One region of the Streptomyces sp. NPDC079141 genome, then DNA from elsewhere that is predicted to be linked to it. Evidence: riboswitches for the same ligand, from Rfam matches in the RefSeq annotation. Region 1 holds a riboswitch; each other region holds the start of a gene.
What was found. Region 1 has a riboswitch for cyclic di-AMP ahead of AB0Q90_RS41475 (M23 family metallopeptidase). Riboswitches for the same ligand answer to the same signal wherever they lie in the genome.
Positions count from the first base shown of each region.

Region 2: linked by a shared signal. The riboswitch ahead of AB0Q90_RS37625 (transglycosylase family protein) and the one ahead of AB0Q90_RS41475 (M23 family metallopeptidase) in region 1 are both predicted to bind cyclic di-AMP.
Region 3: linked by a shared signal. The riboswitch ahead of AB0Q90_RS10410 (C40 family peptidase) and the one ahead of AB0Q90_RS41475 (M23 family metallopeptidase) in region 1 are both predicted to bind cyclic di-AMP.
Region 4: linked by a shared signal. The riboswitch ahead of AB0Q90_RS22900 (transglycosylase SLT domain-containing protein) and the one ahead of AB0Q90_RS41475 (M23 family metallopeptidase) in region 1 are both predicted to bind cyclic di-AMP.

Region 1 is NZ_JBFBLP010000033.1:8,505-11,893, forward strand. Features, by position in the region: gene AB0Q90_RS41470 (PP2C family protein-serine/threonine phosphatase) at 39-1,103, shown strand; cyclic di-AMP (ydaO/yuaA leader) riboswitch at 1,337-1,494, shown strand; gene AB0Q90_RS41475 (M23 family metallopeptidase) at 1,506-2,531, shown strand; gene AB0Q90_RS41480 (PrsW family intramembrane metalloprotease) at 2,622-3,389, opposite strand, start outside.
Region 2 is NZ_JBFBLP010000022.1:47,882-51,270, forward strand. Features, by position in the region: gene AB0Q90_RS37615 (cytochrome P450) at 1-434, shown strand, start outside; gene AB0Q90_RS37620 (transglycosylase family protein) at 604-1,596, shown strand; cyclic di-AMP (ydaO/yuaA leader) riboswitch at 1,778-1,944, shown strand; gene AB0Q90_RS37625 (transglycosylase family protein) at 1,949-2,626, shown strand; gene eno (phosphopyruvate hydratase) at 2,950-3,389, shown strand, end outside.
Region 3 is NZ_JBFBLP010000003.1:155,362-158,750, forward strand. Features, by position in the region: gene AB0Q90_RS10400 (LysR family transcriptional regulator) at 1-595, opposite strand, end outside; gene AB0Q90_RS10405 (LysE family translocator) at 680-1,294, shown strand; gene AB0Q90_RS10410 (C40 family peptidase) at 1,347-1,820, opposite strand; cyclic di-AMP (ydaO/yuaA leader) riboswitch at 1,824-2,010, opposite strand; gene AB0Q90_RS10415 (hypothetical protein) at 2,375-2,683, opposite strand; gene AB0Q90_RS10420 (ATP-dependent Clp protease proteolytic subunit) at 2,691-3,344, opposite strand.
Region 4 is NZ_JBFBLP010000008.1:177,951-181,339, reverse strand. Features, by position in the region: gene AB0Q90_RS22905 (CocE/NonD family hydrolase) at 1-1,372, shown strand, start outside; cyclic di-AMP (ydaO/yuaA leader) riboswitch at 1,623-1,825, shown strand; gene AB0Q90_RS22900 (transglycosylase SLT domain-containing protein) at 1,831-2,307, shown strand; gene AB0Q90_RS22895 (HAD family hydrolase) at 2,304-3,128, opposite strand; gene AB0Q90_RS22890 (hypothetical protein) at 3,296-3,389, shown strand, end outside.

The DNA.
Region 1 (3,389 bases):
CCGAGGACGCCGGCCCCGGCCCCGGCGAGCGGCGGCGGATCTCGTACGCCCGTACCTTCGTCCGGCTGCTGCCCGCCCTGCTGATCGTCGGCGGGGCCGTCTACGACTACACCACCCCGGAGACCTTCTCAGCGGCCCCCTTCTTCACCGCGGCGCCCCTGGTCGCCGCCCCGCTCTTCTCCCGCCGCGGCACCGTGCTCACGGGTGTCCTGTCGATCCTGGTCGTTCTCGCGGTGCACATCAGGTTCGACATCGTCTTCGAGGTCGAGGCGGTCACCGAGCTGGTCACCGTGGCGACGGTCTCCGTCCTGGCCGTCCTCATCAACCAGCTCGTGCGCCGCAGTGACGAACGGCTCGCCTCCGCCCGCGAGATCGCCGAGGCCGCCCAGCGCGCCGTCCTGCCCCGGCCCGTCGAACGGATCGGCGGCTTCGACATCGCGGCCTGCTACGAGGCCGCGCAGGCGGACGCGTTCATCGGCGGCGATCTGTACGCGGTGCAGGACAGCCCGTACGGCGTACGGCTCGTGGTCGGCGATGTGCGCGGCAAGGGGATGGGCGCGGTGGCCGCCGTCGCCGTAGTCATCGGGGCCTTCCGGGAGGCCGCCGAGCAGGAGGCGAGCCTGGAAGGGGTCGCGCAGCGGCTGGAGCGGGCGCTGGCGCGCGAGGGCACCCGGCGCGAGGGCACCGACGCCTTCGAGGGGTTCACCACCGCCGTCCTCGCCGAGATCCCGCACGGCGAGGGGGCCGTACGGATCGTCAACCGCGGCCACCCGCCCCCGCTGCTGCTGTACGCCGACGGCACCCTGCGCCCGCTGCCGGCCCCGGAGCCCGCCCTGCCGCTCGGCATGGGCGACCTCGGCAGCTGGCCCGACCGCGCGGCGGAGGCCGTCTTCCCGGCCGGCGCCACCCTGTTGCTCTACACCGACGGCCTGTCCGAGGCCCGCGACCGGCACGGTGCCTTCTACGACCCCCAGCAGCGGCTCACCGGCCGCACCTTCCCCGAGCTCCGCACACTTCTTGCCACCCTCGCCGATGAGGTGCGCCTGCACTCCGGGGGCGGCATGACGGACGACATGGCACTGCTGGCCGTACGCCGCCCTTGATCGTTGTCACCGGGGGTGATCGCGTGGGCGCCCTCCGCATAACAACTGACATACCGTCATTACCTGTGTGGCTCCTGAGCCTTGGCCAACTCGCCCGATTTAGACCCCCGGTGACCCGAAAGTCCAGGCTGAAAACGTTAACGATCAAGTGGAACGGCTTGGAATCCGAGCCCCGGGTCTATTAACGTTCGATAACGCAGCGCGGTCGTCCCAGCCGTCACAAGAGTCGGCTCCGTGCGCACGCGCCGAATCCTGCAAGGGAACCGGGGAACCACCAACTTGGGGTGAATCGGGCGTAGTCAGCCATGCGGAAGCGGCTGATATACGCGCGTAGGAGACCTTCCTGCTCCGAACCCGTCAGCTAACCCGGTAGGCGAGAAGGAAGGAAAGGAGCACGCCCACGTGGCGTCCAACCGCCCTGCCCCTGAAGCCCCGTTCGTGCCGAGCCAGCGAAGTGACGACACCTTCGGCTACGGCGGCTACCGCACCGACGAGGGCCCGTGGGAGGAGTGGAACCCGACCGCGGAATCCATTCGCCCGGTACGCGGCAAGCACCGGGTCGCCAAGCAGCGCGGCGGGGGACTCGCCCGCAGCTCCACGGTTCTCGGCGTCGGCGTCATAGCCGCCGTCGGCGCGGGCGGCATGGCCAGCGCGCAGTCCGGCAAGCCGCCGGTCGCGATCACCATGCCCGACCTGCCGCTGATCAACGACTCCGCGGACGAGGCCCCCGCGACCGAGGCCACCCCGCTCAGCAACATCGGCGTCACCTCCACCGACACCGACCAGGGCGCCGCCGACGCCGGTGAGGCGCTGCGCGCCCGGATCATCGCCCAGGCCGAGCAGCAGCAGGACCAGGTCGACACCAAGGCCGCCGAGGCCGCCGCCGCTGCCGCCGAGAAGGCCGCCGCCGAAGCCGCGGAGAAGGCCGAGAAGGAGGCGGAGGCCAAGGCCGCCGCCGCCAAGGCCAAGGCCGAGGAGGAGGCCCGCGAGAAGGCCGAGGCCGAGCGCCTCGCCGCCCTCGCCAAGCAGTTCGCGCTGCCGACCTCCTCGTACACGATCACCTCGACCTTCGGTCAGGCCGGCTCGCTGTGGTCCTCCGGGTACCACACCGGCCTCGACTTCGCGGCGCCCACGGGCACGCTCATCAAGGCCGTGCACACCGGCACGATCACCTCGGCCGGCTGGGACGGCTCCTACGGCTACAAGACGGTGCTCACCCTGGAGGACGGCACCGAGATCTGGTACGCCCACCAGTCGTCGATCAGCGTCAGCGTCGGGCAGAAGGTCACCACGGGCGACGTCATCGGCCGCGTCGGCGCGACCGGCAACGTGACCGGGGCGCACCTGCACATGGAGGTCCACCCCGAGGGCTCCACCTCCGGCATCGACCCGCTGGCCTGGCTGCGCAGCAAGGGCCTCACCCCCTGAACGCACGCGCTCACTGAACCCCGGCAGTCCTGACGCTCACCCCCCGACGTCAGGGCTGCCGGTTTCGCGTGGCACGGCCGGTGAGCTGTCCTACGACCGGTACGGGTTGTACGCGGGATAGGCGGGGTACGCAGGCTGCGCGGGGTAGGCGGGCTGCGCCGGATACCCGTACACGCCGTGCACGCCGTGCACCGGCCAGGGCGGTGCGGCCACCGGCGGCGCGCTGACCCGGGCGGCGTGGTCGAGGGCCGGGCGGGCGATCTCCCGGCGCCGCCACAGCTCGTGCAGCAGCTCCCGTTCCCGTACGACGAAGTCGGCGCCCGCGCGTCCGCGACGCCCCCGGTGCCGCAGGAACGCCAGGGAGGTCGCGTACGCCTCGTACTGCGCCACCTCCCGCGCCGCCCGCTTCCCGGCGTGGCGCCGCGCGTACTGCCGGGCCAGGCGCCGCGCCCGCATCGAGGCCAGCGCGAACGGCTCGCCCGGCGTCAGCCACCCGGCGACGGCGTAGGCGGGCAGCTCCTCCCGCACGGTGCGCAGCTCGCGCTGCCGCGTCCAGATCACCAGCCAGGTCAGCAGCCCGAAGGCCGGCACCATGATCGCCGCGTACACGGCGAAGAAGCCGTACGGCCCGAACGTGGACGAGCCGTTCCACATCGCGTGCATGCCCATGGCGAGCAGCAGCCCGGACAGCGGCAGCAGGACACGCCGCCAGCGCTGCCGGTCGCCGGAGAGCGCGGCGATGCCGAAGCCGATGCCGGTGAGGACGGTGAAGAGGGGGTGCGCGAAGGGCGACATCACGATGCGCACGAAGAAGGTCGCCGCGGTGACGGAGGCGATGCCCGAGTCGCCGGTCAGCTG
Region 2 (3,389 bases), on a different contig from region 1:
GGCGGGAGACCGGCCTCCTGGAGACCGGCGTGGAGGAACTCCTGCGCTACGACGGCCCCGTGGAGCTCGCCACCTGGCGGTTCGCCACCCGCCCGCTCACCATCGGCGGGCAGGACATCGCCGCCGGCGACCCCGTCCTCGTCGTCCTCGCCGCCGCCGACCGGGACCCGGAGCGGTTCGCCGACCCCGACACCCTGGACCTCTCCCGCCGCGACAACCAGCATCTCGGCTACGGCCACGGCATCCACTACTGCCTCGGCGCCCCGCTCGCCCGCCTGGAGGGCCAGACCGCGCTGGCGACCCTCCTCACCCGGCTCCCGGATCTCCGGCTCGCGGCGGATCCGGCCGAGCTGCGCTGGCGCGGCGGCCTCATCATGCGCGGACTGCGCACACTGCCGGTCGAGTTCACGCCGAGCGGCATCTCGACCGGGTGACTGTCCACGCCCGAGGTGAAGGTGACACGCCCTCAAGTCTGTGATCTTCACGTGATCTGCGCGGCATTAACTTGTGACAAGTGATCGTCTGCCGATACGTTCACTCGTCAGCGCGGCCCCTCGTGTCACCCGCCGCGCCGATCTCTGCTGTCTCGCGAAAGGCCCCCGCATGCTCTCCGGGAACGGTCGTCACCGTCGCCCCCGCCAGGCCCCGGCTCTCATCGTCGCGGCCGGAGTGACCGGCTCCGCCATCGCCATCCCGCTCCTCGGCGCCACGGGCGCAAGCGCCGCCGAGGGCAACACCTGGGACCGGGTCGCGGAGTGCGAGAGCGGCGGCTCCTGGAGCGAGAACAGCGGCAACGGCTACTACGGCGGCCTTCAGGTCACCCAGGAGAACTGGGAGGAGTACGGCGGTACGACGTACGCGGCCAGCGCCGACCTGGCCAGCCGCTCCCAGCAGATAGCGGTCGCCGAGCGGATCCTCGCGGACCAGGGCCTCGCGGCCTGGCCCACCTGCGGCCCCCTCTCCGGCCTTGACGAGAAGTCGGGTTCGGTCGACGTCGACACGGGCGTCGCGGAAGACGCGACCGGTTCGACCGGTTCATCCGACTCTTCCGATTCGTCGGACTCCTCCGGTTCCTCCGGTCTGCTCGACTCGATCGACGGCTCGTCCACCGAATCGCCTTCGGTCGACGCATCGGACAACTCGGCCAAGTCCGACAAGTCCGCCAAGCCTTCGAAGTCCGCCGAGTCCGAGGAGTCCACCGAATCCGGTGACTCCCAGGAATCCGACAGCGAATCCACAGACGGGACCGAGGGCGACAACTCGGACAACTCGGGTCAGGGTGAGGGTGATTCCGCCCTCATCGACACCGGCACGGGCCGCCACCGCGGCGACAGCGCCGACGAGGAAACCACCGACGACCGTGCGGACTCCGCCGGCCGGCACGCCTCCCGCGGCGACGCGGTCGCGCGCGACGCCGCCGACGGCTCGTACACCGTCCGCAACGGGGACAGCCTCACGGGCATCGCCGACTCCCTTGACCTCAACGGCGGATGGCGCGGCCTCTATGCCGAGAACAAGGCGACCGTCGGCACTGACCCCGACCTCATCATCCCCGGTCAGACCCTCGAAGTAGGGGTCGAACCGGGCGAAAAGTAGCGGGAGTTCGCGTCACGCTTCGCACTGAATGTCCGTTTTGGCGAAAGTGTGGGATGAGTCTCAGAAGCCCTGATCGTCTTTGAAATTCCGCGGATCGCGTGTCTACGGTCATGACCGCTCGCAGCAGCGGGCCCCGACTGCCGCACGCCGAATCCTGCCGGTGGCCGTACGGGAACAGTCGTCGCGTCATGCGCCGTAGGCAGGAGCGGGGGACCCAAGGTAAGTGCCGGGCCCAGCAGTTGAGCTGGATCCGGCTTGGGGTGAAGTCGCGCACCGACCGTTGCGCGTCCGGGCACTCAACCGGCCCGAACCCGACAGCTCACCTCGCAGGCGTCGGTGAGGGGATCGATCCATGCTGTTTTCCGGCAAGGGCAAGCACCGTCGTCCGTCCAAGGCCACCCGCGCCATCGCCATCGCCGGTGTCACCGGCGCCGCCGTGGCCGCCCCGCTGATGGCGGCCGGCAACGCCTCCGCCGCCACCGCCTCCGAGTGGGACGCCGTCGCCCAGTGCGAGTCCGGCGGCAACTGGTCCATCAACACCGGCAACGGCTACTACGGCGGCCTCCAGTTCTCGGCCTCCACCTGGGCCGCGTACGGCGGCACGCAGTACGCCTCCACCGCCGACCAGGCCAGCAAGGCGCAGCAGATCGAGATCGCCGAGAAGGTCCTCGCGGGCCAGGGCAAGGGCGCCTGGCCGTCCTGTGGCGTGGGCCTGTCGAGCGCCTCGTACACCGGCAGCTCCAGCGGCTCCTCGGAGACCACCACGACGGCCCCCACGACGCGTGAGACCGAGCAGCCGGCCTCCCGCTCCACCGAGCGTCCGGCCGCCAAGAAGACCGTCACCACCCCGACCGGCAAGAAGGTCAAGAAGGGTGACGGCGAGTACAAGGTCGTCGCCGGCGACACCCTCAGCACCATCGCCGAGGAGCACGACGTCAAGGGCGGCTGGGAGAAGCTCTTCAAGCTGAACAAGGACATCGTCGAGGACGCCGACCTGATCTACCCCGGTCAGCAGCTGCACCTCAAGTAGTCCCGTAGCCGAACCACAGTGCCCTCATAGACGTGTCCTTCACAATGAAGGCCTCGTGAGGGTCACCCCCCGTCCCCACGGGCTCCCCGCTTCGGTGCGTATTCCCCCGTACGCACCGGGGCGGGGTCTTCTTTTCCCACCCGTCTTTCTGCAGGTCACCCATAGTTAAGGGCATCGACCCTTTGTTCCGTCGGGAAACAATAGGTACCGTCTGTCCTTGTCCACGGGACGGTCGGTCGGCTGGCCGATGTCCCGGAGGCGGTTAGGCTCTAGTCGCAAGGCTCACGTGCCCCGCACTTCCAGCGTCACATCCCAAGAAGGAGATGCTCGTGCCGTCCATCGACGTCGTCGTAGCCCGGGAAATCCTGGACTCCCGAGGCAACCCCACGGTCGAGGTCGAGGTCGGCCTCGACGACGGCAGCACGGGTCGTGCCGCCGTTCCGTCCGGCGCTTCCACCGGCGCCTTCGAGGCCATCGAGCTCCGCGACGGTGACCCGAACCGCTACCAGGGCAAGGGTGTCGAGAAGGCCGTCCTGGCCGTCATCGAGCAGATCGGCCCCGAGCTGGTCGGCTACGACGCCACCGAGCAGCGCCTGATCGACCAGGCGATGTTCGACCTGGACGCCACCGACAACAAGGGCTCCCTCGGCGCCAACGCCATCCTCGGCGTCTCGCTCGCCGTCGCCCACGCCGCCTCCGAGGCCAGCGACCTCCCGCTCTTCCGCTACCTGGGCGGCCCGAACGCGCACCTGCTGCCGGTGCC
Region 3 (3,389 bases), on a different contig from region 1:
GGGGCTGCCCGGCGAGCTCGGCCAGCGGGAGCCGTGCGCCGCCCGAGGCGAGGACATGGCCGGGGGCGGTCACCAGGACCAACTCCTCCACCAGCAGCGGCTCCAGAGTGACGGAGGCCGGCAGCGGCACCGGCTCGGCCGGCTCATAGGTGTGGGTCAGCGCCAGATCGATCTCACCGGCGGCCACCGCGGCGACCCCGGCCGGCGGTTCATGGTTGGCGACGGTCAGTTCCACGTCCGGATGGGCCCGGCGGAACGCGCTCAGCACCGGCGGCAGCAGATGCACGCCCGCGGTCTGGAAGGTGCCGAGCCGGAGCGTGCCGCCGGACAGCCCGGTCAGCCGGGCCAGTTCGTGCCGCGCCTGCTCCAGCTCGTCCAGCACCCGGCGGGCCCGGGCCACCAGCAGCTCGCCCGCCCCGGTCAGCCGCGTGCCGCGGTGGTGGCGGACCAGCAGGGTGGTGCCCGCCTCCCGCTCCAGCTTGGCCAGTTGCTGGGAGAGCGCGGGCGGGGTGTAGCCGAGGCGTTCCGCGGCCCGGGTGATGGAGCCGGCCTCCGCGACGGCGACCAGCGCGGCGAGCCGTGTGGGGTCGTACATGGCGTCCTGCCTAAAGCATTGCTTAAGGAAGACCCAGAATACTCGTAATACCTGCTGAAGGCTCCGGCGCGGCAGGCTGGCGTCATGGACGGACAGCTCATCGCCTTCACCGGGGTCGCGGCCGGCATGGTCGCCATGCCCGGCGCCGACTTCACCGTCGTCGTACGCAACGCCCTGGTCTCACGCCGGGCCGGCATCGCCTGCGCGCTCGGCATCGCGGGCGGGCTGCTGCTGCACACGGCACTGGCGGTGGCCGGGGTCGCCGCCGTGCTGACCGCCGTGCCCGCGCTGTTCCGGACGCTCCAACTGCTCGGCGGCGCCTATGTGTTGTACCTGGGCGCCCGGACCCTGCTGGATCTGCGCCGGCCGCGGACCATCGCACCCGACGAGGCGCCGCCGGCCGCGCGTCCGTTGCGGCAGGGGTTCGTCACCAACGCCCTGAACCCCAAGGCGCCGATCACCTTCCTGAGCCTGCTGCCGCAGTTCGTGCCCGCGGGCGCTCCCGCGCTGCCCCGGACGCTGCTGCTGGCACTGATCGTGGTGGTGTTCGCCCTGCTGTGGTTCCCGGCGGTGGCCCTGCTGGTGGACCGGCTGGGCCGGTGGCTGCGCCGGCCGCGTGCCGCCCGGGTCGTCGAGGCCGTCACGGGCACCGCGCTGACGGCTCTGGGGGCGGCGCTGCTCCTGGAGACGGTGGTATGAGGGCCCGTCGGGACGGCGGCGGGTCAGGTCGCCGCCGTCCCTCGGGCGCCGGTCAGCTCACCCGGCCGTACCAGACGCTGCTGGTCCAGATCTTCTGCAGACGCACCACATCCCCGGTCTTGGGGGCGTGCCAGATCTTCCCCTTCCCGGCGTAGATACCGACGTGGTAGACGTTCGATCCCGAGTGGAAGAACACCAGGTCGCCGGCCTTGCGGTTCTTGGCGGTGATGTGGCGGGTCTTGTTGTACTGCTGGGCCGCTGTGCGCGGCAGGCTCTTGCCCGCCTTCTTGTACGAGTACAGCGTGAGCCCGGAGCAGTCGAAGCGGCGTGGACCGGTGGCGCCGTACTTGTAGGGGGAGCCCTTCTTGGACTCCGCGACCTGGAGTGCCTTCGTCGCCGGTGTGGCCGCCTCTGCTTCGGCGGCGAAGCCGGGGGCCACGATCGAGCCGCCCACGGCGGCGATGGTCAGTGCCGAGGCCGTACCGGCCCGGGCCATCAGCGACGGGACACGATTGAGCGCAGTCATGCGCAACCCTTCGTCAGCCGCCTGTGAAGGATGACCTGTCGGATTCGGGCTGGCGAAGTGGCCCGGCCGCGTTGCCGCGGCTTCACCCCAAGGGCTGCTCGGTCCGGACAGTCGTCCGTGCCGGCGACCCGTCATGCTTGGGTCCTCCACTCCTGCCGATCCACTCCTGTCGACTCGGTCATCCGGGCGGCGGCAGGACTCGGCGTCCGCCCGGACCGCCCCGCCGCTGCGGCGGGGGCTTGTCGTCAGACAGGGATCTTGACTCACGGATGTCCGAAAAGCCCAACAGAACCGAGGATTTGTGGTGTTAGTCACCACTCACCCGTTCGGGTGGACACTGGGCTGTTCGAATGACTGTCGAGGGTGCTGGGGATGCCCGGACCAGCACCGGAACGACCAATTCCGCCGCGGGGCTACGCGCGTTGCGCAACCTTGACGGGCCTGCAAGAGGACGGGCGACTACGCCGAAAGGGGGTACCTCTTTTGGTCCGTTTCGACTCCGGTCCGGACGTCTCGTCAGCTCGCCGGACGCTCCGGACCGGAGTCGCGCCCCGTCAACTGTCGGGGCGTGGGGGCACGGTGACGCGAGCGGTGCGGCGCTCGCCGTCCAGCACCCGCAGCGCACGCGCCAGCGTGGGGGCGTGCAGCTCGGTCTCGCCGCGCTGGTGCATCAGCGTCAGCGCGTCCCGCAGCTCGGCCGCCCTGCTCACCAGGGCCTGGGCGGCGCGCAGTCCGCGGTAGGTGTCCCCGTGGTGCGCGGGGTTGATCCTGCCGAGCAGGTCGACCACATCGAGGTAACGGTCGATCAACTCGCCCTCCGCGCGCGTGAGTGCGGGCAGGGGCGGCAGCTCCGGTGGCAGCATCCGCGGCTCACCTCGCGCCGGGGGCGGGGCGGGAGGCCTTGCGGCTGGGGATGATGCCGTCCACGAGCCCGTACTCCAGCGCCTCTTGCGCGTTCAGCACCTTGTCCCGCTCGATGTCCGCGCTCACCTGCTCCGGGCTGCGCCCGGTGTGGCGTACGAGCATCTCCTCCAGGCGGGTCCGGATGCGCGTCAGTTCGTCCGCCTGGATGGCCAGGTCGCTCGCCTGACCCTGCACCGGCTCCGGCAGCGCGGGCTGGCTGATCACCACGCGCGCGTCGGGCAGCGCGTACCGCTTGCCCGGAGTGCCCGCGGCCAGCAGCACCGCGGCGGTCGGCCCGGCCTGCCCCAGCAGGATCGTCTCCACGTCGCAGGCGACGTACTGCATGGTGTCGTAGATCGCGGACATGGCGCTGAACGAGCCGCCGGGAGAGTTGACGTACAGGGAGATCTCCCGGTCCGGGTCCTTGTGCTCCAGATACATGAACTGCGCCATCACGTCGTTCGCCGAGGCGTCGTCGACCTGCGTCCCGAGGAAGACGATCCGCTCCTCCAGCAGCTTCGAGTACGGATCCATCGTCCGGCTCCCGTAGCTGGTGCGTTCCGTGAACTCGGGCAGGACGTAGCGGGCGGACGGTGCGGACGGTGCGGACGGTCGGGTCATGGGGAACCCCCTCCTCGCGACAGAGCTGACAGAGCTGTCTCTGTA
Region 4 (3,389 bases), on a different contig from region 1:
CACCTGGCTCGGCCACCAGACCCGGGACGACTACTGGCGGCACGGCAGCGTCCGCGAGGACTACGGCGCGATCGACGCGGCCGTCCTGGCGGTGGGCGGCTGGCACGACCCGTACCGCGACACGGTGCTCCGGCTCGTCGAACACCTGCCCGCCGACCGGGTGCGCGGCCTGATCGGGCCCTGGTCGCACCAGTACCCCGACCGCGGCCTGCCGCCCGGCCCGGCGATCGGCTTCCTCCAGGAGACCCTGCGCTGGTGGGACCACTGGCTGAAGGGCACCGACACCGGGGCGATGCGGGAACCCCTCCTGCGCTCCTACGTCAGCGACTCCCACCCGCCGGCCACGGTCTACGACACCCTGCCGGGCCGCTGGGTCGGCGAGCCCGCCTGGCCCTCCCCGAACGTGCGGACCGTGACGTACGCCCTCCAGGGCGCCCCCGCGCTCGTCCGCTCGCCGATGCAGACCGGCCTCGACGCCGGTCGCTTCCTGCCGTCCGGGAACGACGCCGATCTGCCGCCCGACCAGCGGGAGGAGGACGCGCGCTCGGCCTGCTTCGAGTTCGCGGTGGGCCAGGAGACCTGGGCGCTGGGCAGACCGCGGGTGCGGCTGCGGCTGACCTCGGAGGTGCCGCGCGGGCAGGTGATCGCCCGGGTGTGCGACGTGGCCCCCGACGGCTCCTCGACGCTGGTCACGCGCGGGGTGCTGAACCTCTCCGCCCGCCTCGGCCGCGACCGGGCGGTGCCGTGGGAGCCGGGCGCCACTCAGGACGTCTCCTTCGAGCTGAACGGCATCGGCCATGCCTTCCCGGCCGGCCACCGCATCCGGCTCGCGGTGTCCTCGGCGTACTGGCCGTGGATCTGGCCGCAGCCGGAGTCGGCGGCGGGCTTCACCCTGGACCCCGCGGGCAGCTTCCTGGAACTGCCGGTACGCGCGCGTGAGGCCTCTTCGAGCGTGGCATTCGAGGAGCCGGAACAGGCCGAGCCCATCGGCGTGAACTACCCGATCACCCTGGACGAACCGCGCCCCGAGCGGCTGGTCGTGCGTGACGTGGCCAAGGACGAGTGGCGGCTGGAGGTCGACCCGCGCAACGGCGGCACGCGCGTGTACCCGGACGGTCTTGAGTTCACCGAGGACGCGCTGGAGACGTACACGATCCGCGGCTCCGATCCCCTGTCCGCCCGGGCCCGCTCGGAGTGGTCGATCCGGCTGCACCGCCCGGAACTCGCGTGGGACACGACCGTCCGGACCCGTTCGGAGCTCACCTGCGAGGCGACGGACTTCGTCACCTCCAGCGAGGTGATCTGCACGGAGGGCGGAGAGGTGGTCTTCCACCGGACGTGGGAGAAGCGGATTCCACGGACGGCGGGCTGACTGCCACTTAGGGGACGAATAGCCTTTTTGCCCGATTCGGGATGCTTCCGCATGCGCGTGAGTTGACTCACGCCCGCACCCGCACAGGCGTCACACAGGCTTCGCCGTACGACCCTTTGCGGGCCGTCAGTTGAGGCTTGGCGACCGCAAAGGTTCAACCACCACGCATCCGTTGCGCAAAGATCAAACCGCTCGATATGTGAATCCGGTACTTGTTCCGGACATGTGCTCTCGCATACGTTCCCGGCCTGTCGGGCGGACGCCGAATCCTGCCGCCGCCCGGCTCCACCGAGATCTTCGTACGGCAGGAGCGGGGGACCCAGGTAAGTCGCCGGACCGGGCGTCTTCGGACACACCGGTACGGCTTGGGGTGAAGTCGCGCCCTTCATGTGCGCGGCCGGGCAGCTCCCGCCCGAACCCGACAGCTCACCTCGCAGGCGACGGAGAGGAACTTCGCCATGCCTGCTGCCGCTCAGCACCGTCGCACCAGCCGCGTCGCCCGTAAGCTCGCCGTCCTCGGCACCGGAGCCGCCGTGCTCGCGCTGCCCTTCATCGGCGCGACCAGCGCCTCCGCGGCCACCCCGACCGTCACCACCGCCGCCTCGCTGGGGTACGCCAACAACCTCGACGGCTGGATCCGGGCATCCCTCCAGGTCATGGCCCAGAACGGGATCCCCGGCACGTACGACGGCATCTACCGCAACGTCATGCGGGAGTCCTCCGGCAACCAGTACGCGATCAACAACTGGGACTCCAACGCCGCCGCGGGCACCCCGTCCAAGGGCCTGCTCCAGGTCATCGACCCGACCTTCCAGGCGTACCACGTGTCCGGCACGTCCTACGACCCCTACGACCCGGTCGCGAACATCACCGCCGCCTGCAACTACGCCGCCCAGCGGTACGGCTCGATCGACAACGTGTGGGGCGCCTACTAAGGCCTGTCCCAGGCCTGGGGAAAGAGTCTTTCGAGGACGACGGCGATGCCGTCGTCCTCGTTCGACAGCGTGACCTCGTCGGCGACCGCCTTGAGTTCGGGGTGGGCGTTGGCCATGGCGACGCCGTGGGCCGCCCAGTCGAACATCGGGATGTCGTTGGGCATGTCGCCGAAGGCGATCGTCCGGTCCGGGCCGAGCCCCAGATACTCGGCGGCCAGCGCGAGCCCCGTCGCCTTGGTGATGCCGCATGGCTGAAGTTCGACGGTCCCGGGGCCGGACATGGTGACGGTCGCGAGGGAACCGACCACCGAACGCGCCGTCGCCGCCAACTGGTCGTCGGACAGGTCGGGATGGCGCAGCAGCACCTTGCTGATCGGCTCGCACCACAGGTCGTCACGGCGCCCCACCCGTACCGCGGGCAGCGTGGGGTGCGGCATCAGATAGCCGGGCTCGATGAGCGTGAGCCCGTCGACTCCGTCCTGGTCGACCGCCGCGTACACCTGCCCGACCTCGGCCTCGATCTTGCCGAGCGCGGTTTCGGCCAGCTCCCGGTCCAGGGTGACGGACCACAGCAGCCGGTCCGCGCCGGCGTCGTACACCTGCGCGCCCTGCCCGCACACCGCGAGCCCCGTGCTGCCGAGGTCGTCCAGCAACGGCCGTACTCTCGGCGCCGGCCGACCCGTCACCACCAAATGCCGGGCACCGGCCGCCGCCACCCGCGCGAGCGCGCCGAGCGACCGGTCGGAGAGCGTGTCGTCGCCTCGGAGCAGCGTTCCGTCCAGATCGGTGGCGATGAGTGAATATGCGATGGGTGCGGCCATGATCAGAGAATACGGACAGGACGCCCCTGCGACTCAGCGCGAACCGGACGACCACGGCGTCCTCCGCCGCCCCTCCCGCCGCTCCCAACTCCCCTGTCACGATCAGCTTTTCCCTCCCATCGGTGGTGAGATGGGAGCACTGTGCTGACGGAAGAGGGGCAAGTGGCATGACGGAACAGGGCAGGACCTTCTCGACGCATCTCCGGGATGCCGCCGTCGGCATTCTGGAGCGCTTCCCGGAGGAGCTGAAGCCCGAGATAT